DNA from 3 places in the Streptomyces asoensis genome. Region 3 is predicted to be linked to each of the others. Evidence: riboswitches for the same ligand, from Rfam matches in the RefSeq annotation. Region 3 holds a riboswitch; each other region holds the start of a gene.
The links. A riboswitch is a leader RNA that binds a small molecule or an ion and turns the genes downstream of it on or off. The one in region 3 is predicted to bind cyclic di-AMP.
Positions count from the first base shown of each region.

Region 1: another riboswitch for cyclic di-AMP. It lies ahead of G9272_RS21595 (M23 family metallopeptidase); the one in region 3 lies ahead of G9272_RS19115 (transglycosylase family protein).
Region 2: another riboswitch for cyclic di-AMP. It lies ahead of G9272_RS33340 (M23 family metallopeptidase); the one in region 3 lies ahead of G9272_RS19115 (transglycosylase family protein).

Region 1 covers NZ_CP049838.1:4,846,132-4,849,333, reverse strand. Annotated here, with positions in the region: gene G9272_RS21605 (dihydrofolate reductase family protein) at 1-1,035, shown strand, start outside; tRNA gene G9272_RS21600 (tRNA-Met) at 1,107-1,180, shown strand; cyclic di-AMP (ydaO/yuaA leader) riboswitch at 1,494-1,660, shown strand; gene G9272_RS21595 (M23 family metallopeptidase) at 1,670-2,692, shown strand; gene G9272_RS21590 (aldo/keto reductase) at 2,901-3,202, shown strand, end outside.
Region 2 covers NZ_CP049838.1:7,411,909-7,415,110, forward strand. Annotated here, with positions in the region: gene G9272_RS33335 (M16 family metallopeptidase) at 1-1,287, shown strand, start outside; cyclic di-AMP (ydaO/yuaA leader) riboswitch at 1,490-1,658, shown strand; gene G9272_RS33340 (M23 family metallopeptidase) at 1,673-2,416, shown strand; gene G9272_RS33345 (GntR family transcriptional regulator) at 2,605-3,202, shown strand, end outside.
Region 3 covers NZ_CP049838.1:4,304,203-4,307,404, forward strand. Annotated here, with positions in the region: gene eno (phosphopyruvate hydratase) at 1-221, opposite strand, end outside; gene G9272_RS19115 (transglycosylase family protein) at 596-1,312, opposite strand; cyclic di-AMP (ydaO/yuaA leader) riboswitch at 1,316-1,501, opposite strand; gene G9272_RS19120 (transglycosylase family protein) at 1,707-2,720, opposite strand; gene G9272_RS19125 (cytochrome P450 family protein) at 2,926-3,202, opposite strand, start outside.

The sequences.
Region 1 (3,202 bases), 540 kb from region 3:
GCCGACTTCGACCGCGTCGACGAGGTACGGGCCTCCGTCGACGCCATCCTCATCGGCGCCGGCACGATCCGCGCCGACAACCCCCGGCTCCTCGTGAACTCCCCCGAGCGCCGCGCCGTCCGCGTGGCCGCCGGACTGCCGCCGTACCCCCTCAAGGTCACCGTCAGCGGCTCCGGCGACCTCGACCCGGCGGCGAACTTCTGGCACACGGGCGGCGAGAAGGTCGTGTACACGACGGAGAAGGGCGCCGAGCGGGTCCGCGCGCTCGGCATCGCCGCGGACGCCGTCCCGCTCGGCCCCGAACTGGACTGGCGCCGCCTCCTCGAACACCTCCACGACGTACGCGGCGTACGACGCCTCATGGTCGAGGGCGGCGGAACGATCCACACCCAGCTGCTCCGGCAGGGCCTCGCCGACGAACTCCAGCTGGTCCTCGCCCCGCTGTTCGTGGGCGACCCGGCCGCGCCCCGCCTCTTCGGGCCGGGCGGCTACCAGGGCGGACGCCTGCGCCTGGTGGAGACCAGGCGCATCGAGGACGTCGTCCTGAACCGCTACGAGCCCACCGCCCCCGGCGCCGGACCGCTGCCCGCCGCGGCCGACCGGCACTGGCTGGCCGTCGCCTGCGAACTCGCGGCCGACTGTCCGCCGTCGGAGACCGCCTTCAGCGTCGGCGCGGTGATCGTGGCCGCCGACGGCACGGAGCTGGCACGCGGCCACTCCCGCGAGGCCGGCGACCCGGTCGTGCACGCCGAGGAGGCCGCCCTCGCGAAGCTCGACCCCGCCGACCCCCGGCTGCCCGCGGCCACCGTCTACAGCAGCCTCGAACCGTGCGCCCGCCGCTCCTCCCGGCCCGCCCCCTGCGCCCGCCTCATCCTCGACGCGGGAGTGCGCAGGGTGGTCACGGCCTGGCGCGAGCCGGACACCTTCGTCACGGAGGCGGACGGAACCGGTCTGCTGACGGCTCAGGGCGTCGACGTCCTCGTGCTCCCGGAGTACGAGGAGCGGGCGAAGGAGCCGAACCGCCACCTCCTCTGAGGCCGCCGGGGCCCCGCGAATCAACCGATGTGCTTTCTGCCCCGCTGATGGCGTACAGTTGTGTTCATCGCCGCGGGGTGGAGCAGCTCGGTAGCTCGCTGGGCTCATAACCCAGAGGTCGCAGGTTCAAATCCTGTCCCCGCTACTGATAAACCGAAGGCCGGAATCCGAAAGGGTTCCGGCCTTCGGTGTTTTCGTCGACCACTCCCTCACTCTTGGTGACCGGTCGACCGCCCTGCGCATAACGACTGAGTCACCATCAAAACTCCTGTGACTGAGGAAGCGTTTCCGGGGCATGTCGATCCGTGGTCAACTCGCCCGTTTTTCACCGCTGGTAGCCCAAAAGTCCAGGCCAGAAATGTTGTTGATCAAGAGGAACAGCTTGGAAACCCACCCCCGGGTCTATTAACGTTCGATAACGCAGCGCGGTCGTCCCAGCCGGCACCAGAGTCGGCTCCGTGCGGCACGTGCCGAATCCCGCAAGGGAACCGGGGAACCACCACCATGGGGTGAATCACGCGGAAGCCGTCGTGAACTCGCAGAGTCCACGACCGGTATACGCGCGTAGGAGACCTTCCCGCTCCGAACCCGTCAGCTAACCCGGTAGGCGACGGAAGGAAAGGAGTGCGCCCGCGTGGCGTCCAACCCGCCTGCCCCCGAGGCCCCGTACGCGCCCAGCCAGCGGTCCACAGAGACCTTCGGCTACGGCGACTACCGCACCGACGAGGGACCTTGGGAGGAGTGGAACCCCACCGCGGAGTCCACTCGCCCGGTACGCGGCAAGCACCGCGTCGCCAAGCAGCGCGGCGGCGGATTCGCCCGCAGCTCCACCGTTCTCGGCGTCGGCGTCATAGCCGCCGTCAGCGCCGGTGGCATGGCCAGCGCCAACACCGGCAAGGCCCCGGTCTCCATCTCGATGCCGGACCTGCCCAACGTGGGCTCGCTCATCTCCGACGACGAGCCCGCCCCGGAAGCCGCACCGGCCCTCGCGGGCTTCGGCTCCGAAGCCGCCGTGGACACCGAGGAGAGCGCCGCCGACGCCGGCGAGGCGCTGCGCAGCCGGATCATGGCGCAGGCCGAGTCGCAGCAGTCCCAGGTCGAGGTCAAGGCGCTCGCCGCAGCGGCCAAGGCCGAGGCCGACGCCGCCGCCAAGGCCGAGAAGGAGGCGGAGGCCAAGGCCGCCGCCGCGAAGAAGAAGGCCGCCGAGGAAGCCGCCGCGAAGGCCGAGGCCGCGCGCCTGGCCGAGCTGGCCAAGCAGTACACGCTGCCGACCTCCTCGTACACCATCACCTCGACCTTCGGTCAGGCCGGTTCTCTCTGGTCCTCCGGCTACCACACGGGTCTCGACTTCGCCGCGCCGACGGGCACGCTCATCAAGGCCGTCCACAGCGGCACCATCACCGAGGCCGGCTGGGCCGGTTCCTACGGCTACCGCACCATCCTGACCCTGGACGACGGCACCGAGCTGTGGTTCTGCCACCAGTCGTCGATCAGCGTCAGTGTCGGCCAGAAGGTCGCCACCGGTGATGTGATCGGCCGCGTGGGCGCGACCGGGAACGTCACCGGGGCCCACCTCCACCTCGAGGTCCACCCCGGCGGCAGCGCCGACGGCATCGACCCGGCGGCCTGGCTGCGCGGCAAGGGCCTCAACCCCTGAGCCGTCCCTCCGAGAACCCTGGGTCGTCCCTTCGGACACCCTGAGCCGTTCGTTCGGTCACCCTGATCCATCCCGGCAGCCCTGACGCCCTCCGCGTCAGGGCTGCCGGTCTGTGCTGTCCACATCGCGCTGTTCACATGGCGCTGTTCACATGTTCTTCGCGTCCTGCCCGGAATGGGCGGGCCAGCGGCGCCCGTTGTGATGAAGCATGACTTCTCTTCGCAAGCTCGGCTCCTCCGACCTCGAGGTCTTCCCGCTCTCCCTCGGCGGCAACGTCTTCGGCTGGACCGCCGACGAGACGGCCTCCTTCGCCGTACTCGACGCCTACGCGGCCGCGGGCGGCAACTTCGTCGACACCGCCGACTCCTACACGGCGTGGGTCGAGGGCAACAGCGGTGGTGAGTCCGAGACCATCATCGGCAGGTGGGTGAAGGCCCGGGGCAACCGCGACGACGTCGTGATCGCCACCAAGGTGAGCCAGCACCCCGAGTTCCCCGGCCTGTCCGCCGA
Region 2 (3,202 bases), 3.1 Mb from region 3:
CTGACCGTGCTGCACTGCCACCGCCCCGGCCAGCAGGTCGTCGCCGTCGAGATCCTCCTCGACGCACCCCTGGACGCGGAACCGGCCGGCCTCGACGGCGTCGCCACGATCACGGCGCGGGCCTTCTCCGAGGGCACCGACAAGCACTCCGCCGAGGAGTTCGCCGCCGAACTGGAGCGCTGCGGCGCCACCCTGGACGCGCACGCCGATCACCCCGGCGTCCGGCTGAGCCTCGAAGTGCCGGCCTCGCGCCTGCCCAAGGGCCTCGGTCTGCTCGCCGACGCCCTCAGGGCCCCCGCGTTCGCCGACAGCGAGGTCGAGCGCCTCGTCCGCAACCGCCTGGACGAGATCCCGCACGAGCTGGCCAACCCCTCCCGGCGCGCCGCCAAGGAGCTCTCCAAGGAGCTGTTCCCGGCCACCGCGCGGATGTCGCGGCCGCGCCAGGGCACCGCGGAGACGGTCGAGAAGATCGACTCCGCCGCCGTACGCGCCTTCTACGAGAAGCACGTCCGTCCCGCCACGGCCACGGCCGTGGTCGTCGGCGACCTCACCGGTGTCGACCTGGAGGCGCTCCTCGGCGACACCCTGGGCGCCTGGACGGGCTCCTCGGCCCAGCCGCGGCCCGTGCCGCCGGTGACTGCCGACGACGCCGGCCGGGTCGTCATCGTGGACCGTCCCGGCGCCGTTCAGACGCAGTTGCTGATCGGCCGGATCGGTGCCGACCGGCACGACCGTGTGTGGCCCGCGCAGGTGCTCGGCACGTACTGCCTCGGTGGCACCCTCACCTCCCGGCTGGACCGCGTCCTGCGCGAGGAGAAGGGCTACACCTACGGTGTCCGCGCGTTCGGGCAGGTCCTGCGGTCCGCCCCGGACGGCTCGGGCGCCGCGATGCTCGCCATCAGCGGCTCCGTCGACACCCCGAACACCGGTCCCGCTCTGGACGACCTGTGGAAGGTGCTGCGCACCCTCGCCGCCGAGGGGCTGACCGACGCCGAGCGTGACGTCGCCGTGCAGAACCTGGTCGGTGTGGCGCCGCTGAAGTTCGAGACCGCCGCGGCCGTCGCCGGCACGCTGGCCGACCAGGTCGAGCAGCACCTGCCCGACGACTTCCAGGCCACGCTGTACCGGCAGCTCGCCGCGACCGGCACGGTGGAGGCCACCGCGGCGGCTGTGAACGCCTTCCCCGTGGACCGGCTGGTGACCGTCCTCGTCGGTGACGCGGCCCAGATCAAGGAGCCGGTCGAGGCCCTCGGCATCGGCGAGGTGAAGGTCGTGTCCGCGGAGTAGATCCCGGCAACGGCACACGCGTGTGGGGGCCCTGGTCGACGAAAGCGTCACCAGGGCCTCCGTATGTCCGAATTGATGCGGAGGTTGCCCGTCTGCCCTGTGGGATGCGCTACAAAAACCGGGATCCGTTTGAGGATTGAAACCCGCGCCGCTTAGCGTCATCCGGGCTGTTCGTCAGGCAGTGCGCCGCAGCCGCGGCACCGGACAGTCATCGCCGAGTCCCCGTACGGCGCGAGCCAGGGGAGCCGGGGACCCACTTGTGAAGTCCCTGGGGTGAATCGGACGCCCGCGCGTGAACGCGAGGGGGTCCGTAGGAGACCTTCCTGCTCCGAACCCGTCAGCTAACCCGGTAGGCGAGAGGGAAGGAAAGGACACCCCCAACTTCATGGCGTTCACCTGCGCCACCGGGAAGCACCGTCGGCCCAGCCGGATGCAGCGCAGCAGCGTCCGCGCGGCGGGCATCGCGGCGCTCACCACCACCGGTGTCATGGCCACCGTCGCCTCCACCCCGGCCTTCGCCGCCGAGCCCACCCCCGAGCAGACCGGGCTGATCCCCGTCGTCACCGCCGGCGAGTCCGTCGCCGAGCAGATCGACGACCAGGTCGCCGTGCAGAAGCACGCGGCCTTCGAGGAGGCCGCCCGGCAGGCCGCCGCCAAGAAGGCCGTGGAGGAGCGCGAGGCACGCGTGCGTGCCGCCCGCGAGGCCGAGCGCAAGCGCCTCAACACCTTCGTGCTGCCGATCACCGGTTCCTACGTCTCCACCGGCTACCAGGCCAGCAGCTCGCTGTGGTCCTCCGGCAGCCACACCGGCATCGACTTCCACGCCGCGAGCGGTACCTCCGTGCACGCGGTCGGCTCCGGCACCGTGGTCGAGGCCGGCTGGGGCGGGTCCTACGGCAACCAGATCGTGATCAAGATGAACGACGGGACGTACACCCAGTACGGTCACCTGTCGTCCCTCGCGGTGTCGGTGGGCCAGACGGTCACCCCGGGCGAGCGGATCGGCCTGTCGGGCGCCACCGGCAACGTCACCGGCCCGCATCTGCACTTCGAGGCCCGCACCACCGCGGAGTACGGCTCGGACATCGACCCGGTCGCCTACCTCCGCAAGCACGGCGTGAACGTCTGACGACCCACGGCGACAGATCGTCTTGCCCCGGCCCTCCCGGCCGGGGCTTTCGCCGTTTTCGAGGCCCTGCTGTCCAAAAAATATCCCTGGATTCCAGCCCGCCATCGGAAATTCCCGCTCATTGCAATAGAGTCACGGAACACACGTCAATCGTCGACGTTTCACGGGGATTAAGGCGGAGGTCCGTCATGCGTATTCCGGCGCACTCGGTGTGCACGGCCATTCGGGACGACATCGTCGCGGGTGTCTACGAGCGCGGCAGCCGCCTCACGGAGGAACTCCTCGCCCGCCGCTACGGCGTTTCCCGCGTCCCCGTCCGAGAGGCGCTGCGCACGCTGGAGGCCGAGGGCTTCGTCGTCACACGGCGGCACGCGGGCGCGTGCGTCGCGGAACCGACCGAGCAGGAGGCCGCGGACCTGCTGGAGATGCGCATGCTCCTGGAGCCGCTCGGTGCCTCCCGGGCCGCCCAGCGGCGCACCGAGGCCCATCTGAAGGTGCTGCGCGGACTCGTCCGGCTGGGCCAGGAGCGGGCCAGGCGGGGCAACAGCGAGGATCTGCGCTCCCTGGGGGGCTGGTTCCACGAGACGCTCGCCCAGTCCTCAGGAAGCCATGCCCTGACGTCGATGCTCACTCAGCTGCGCCACAAGATCGCCTGGATGTACGCGGTGGAGGCCCCGGCCAACCCCGCGGAGTCCTGGGCGGAGCACGGCGCGATCGTGGACGCGGTGGCGCGCGGCGACGGCGAGCGTGCGCGGGCGATCACGGCGCTGCACACCGAGCGTGCGA
Region 3 (3,202 bases):
ATGACGGCGAGGACGGCCTTCTCGACACCCTTGCCGAGGTAGCGGTTGGGGTCACCGTCGCGGAGCTCGATGGCCTCGAAGGCACCGGTGGAGGCGCCGGACGGAACGGCGGCACGACCCGTGCTGCCGTCGTCGAGGCCGACCTCGACCTCGACCGTGGGGTTGCCTCGGGAGTCCAGGATTTCCCGGGCTACGACGACGTCGATGGACGGCACGAGCATCTCCTTCTTGGGATGTGACGCTGGTTGTGCGGGGCCCAGGGGCCTTGATGAGCCCTTGCTGAGCCTTGCGACTAGAGCCTAACCGCCCCGGGGCCGTCGGCAGCCGACCGACCGTCCCGTGGACAGACAGACGGTACCTATTGTTTCCGCCCGGAACAAAGGGGGTGGCCGAGAAAAGCCGACAGGAAGTGACGAACGGGCAAAGAGAAACCCCGCTCCGGTGCGTACGGGGGAACACGCACCGGAGCGGGGAGCCCGTGGGGACGGGGGGACCCTCACGAGGTCTTCAGTGTGCCGACCTCGGATGTGAGGGCGCTGTGGCTTCTCTGGGGGCCAGGTGTCACTTCACGTGGGGTGTCACTTCAGGCACGGTGTCACTTCAGGTGCAGCTGCTGGCCCGGGTAGATGAGGTCGGCGTCGTCGACGATGTCCTTGTTCAGCTCGAACAGCTTCGCCCAGCCACCCTTGACCTTGTGCTTCTCGGCGATGGAGCTGAGGGTGTCGCCCTTGACGACCTTGTACTCGCCGTCGCCCTTCTTGACCTTCTTGCCGGTCGGGGTGGTGACCGTCTTGGAGGCGGCCGGGCGGTCGGTCGAGCGGGAGGCGCTCTGCTCCTCGGTCGAGCGGCTGCTGGTGCTGCCGCTGTTCGACGAGCCGGCGGAACCGGAGGAGCTGGACGAGCCGGAGCTCGAGGAGTCGGCGCTCGAGCCGTTGTAGGCGGCGCCCGACAGGCCGGTACCACAGACCGGCCAGGCACCCTTGCCCTGACCTGCGAGGACCTTCTCGCCGATGGCTATCTGCTGGGACTTGGAGGCCTGGTTGGCCTGCGAGGCGTAGGCCGTGCCGCCGTACGCGGCCCAGGTGGACGCGGAGAACTGGAGGCCGCCGTAGTAGCCGTTGCCGGTGTTGATGGACCAGTTGCCGCCGGACTCGCACTGGGCGACCGCGTCCCACTCGGAGGCGGTGGCGGCGGAGGCGTTGCCGGCCGCCATCAGCGGGGCGGCGATGGCGACGCCGGTGACGCCGGCGAGCGTGGCGACCCGGGTCGCCTTGGAGGGACGGCGGTGCTTGCCCTTACCGGAAAACAGCATGGTGGATCCCCTCACCGACGCCTGCGAGGTGAGCTGTCGGGTTCGGGCCGTGTGAGTTGCCCGGCCACTCCTCGTCCGCCGGAGCGCTGCTCCGTGGGAGGTGTGGCTTCACCCCTAGCCGTTCCGGTCAACCGACCGGCGCGGCACTTACCTTGGGTCCCCCGCTCCTGCCTACGGCGCTTGACGCGACGACTGTTCCCGGTTCGTCGCTGGCAGGATTCGGCGTTGCGACGGCCGGGGCTCGGGTTGCCGAGCGGCCTCGACCGTAGACACGCGATCGGGGGAATTTCAAAGACGATCAGGGCTTCTGAGACTCATCCCACACTTTCACCAAACCGGACATTCGGCGCGAAGCGTGACGTGAACTCCCGCTGTTTTTCTTGGGCTTTGCGCCCTATTCCACCCCTGTGTCGAGGGTCTGACCGGCGGCGATGTTGCTCGGGTCGACGCCGATGAGGTCCCTGTTCTCGTCGTAGAGGGCACGCCATCCACCGTCGAGACCAAGGGAGTCGGCGATGGACGCGAGAGAGTCGCCCTCCTGGACGACATAGGTGGCCGCGGCATGCCGACCGGCGGAGGCGGCGGTGGTGCCGTCCACGCCGGCGTCGGTCGCGCTCTTGGTCGCGGCCTCGTCGGCGGTGGCACCGCGGTGCTTGCCCGAGCCGAGGGAGCCGGTGTCGACAAGGCTCCAAGAACCTTCATCCTGGACGTATTTGTCCGAGTCGTCCGTCCCCGGGGTCGCCGTGGGCGAGCCGTCGCCCGTCGAGCCGTCACCCTGGCCGCCGGAACCGCCGGACGTTCCGGAGTCATCCGTGGCGGAGGAAGAGGACGAAGGGGAGGAAGCGGACGCCGAGGGAGAACTGGAGGAATCAGCGGACGAGTCGGACGAGTCGGTCGAGGAGTCGTCGCCGGTCGAGGAGCCCGAGGATCCGGACAACCCCCGGGACAGGTCGGACAATCCGGAAGACCCAGATGAGTCGGACGAGTCGGACGAGTCGTCCGCCACGCCGGTGTCCACGCTCAGCGCGCCGTTCTCCTGGGTGAGCCCGGAGGTCAGCCCGCAGGTGCCCCACGCGCCGATCCCCTCGGCCGCGAGCACCTTCTGCGCCACGGCGATCTGCTGGCTGCGGCTGGCCAGGTCGGGACTGGTCGCGTAGTCGAGGCCGCCGTGCGCCACCCAGTCCTTCTGGGTGAGGCTCAGACCGCCGTACTCGCCACCACCCTCGTCGGCGCTCCACGAGCCGCCGGTCTCGCACTGCGCCACCTTGTCCCACACCGTGCCGTCGGCCGCGCTCGCGCCGGAGGCGGCGAGCAGCGGGATGGCGATGGCGGAGCCCGTCACTCCGGCCGCGACAAGGAGGGCCGGGGCCTGGCGGGGGCGACGGTGACGACCGTTCCCGGAGAGCATGCGAGGGGCCTTTCTCTGGACAGCACTGACCGGCGCGGCGGGTGAAACCGAAGCGTCGCGCTGACGAGTGAACGTATCGGCAGACGATCACTTGTCACAAGTTAATGCCGCGCAGATCACGTGAAGATCACAGACTTGAGTGTTGGTCACCTTTGCTCCGCCGAACGGTCACACTCCGGCTGACATTCGGTCAGACACGGACCGGTTATGAGCCGGAATGCACCGGGGTGAACTCGACCGGCAGAGTCCGCAGTCCGCGCATGATGAGCCCACCCCGCCACCTCAACTCGGCCGGATCCGCGGCCAGTCGGAGGTCGGGCAGGCGGGTGAGCAGCGTGGCCAGCGCGGTCTGGCCCTCCAGCCGGGCCAGCGGGGCGCCCAGGCAGTAGTGGATGCCGTGGCCGTAGCCGAGGTGCTGGTTGTCGCGGCGGGACAGGTCGAGGGTGTCGGGGTCCGAGAAACGCGCCGGGTCACGGTCGGCG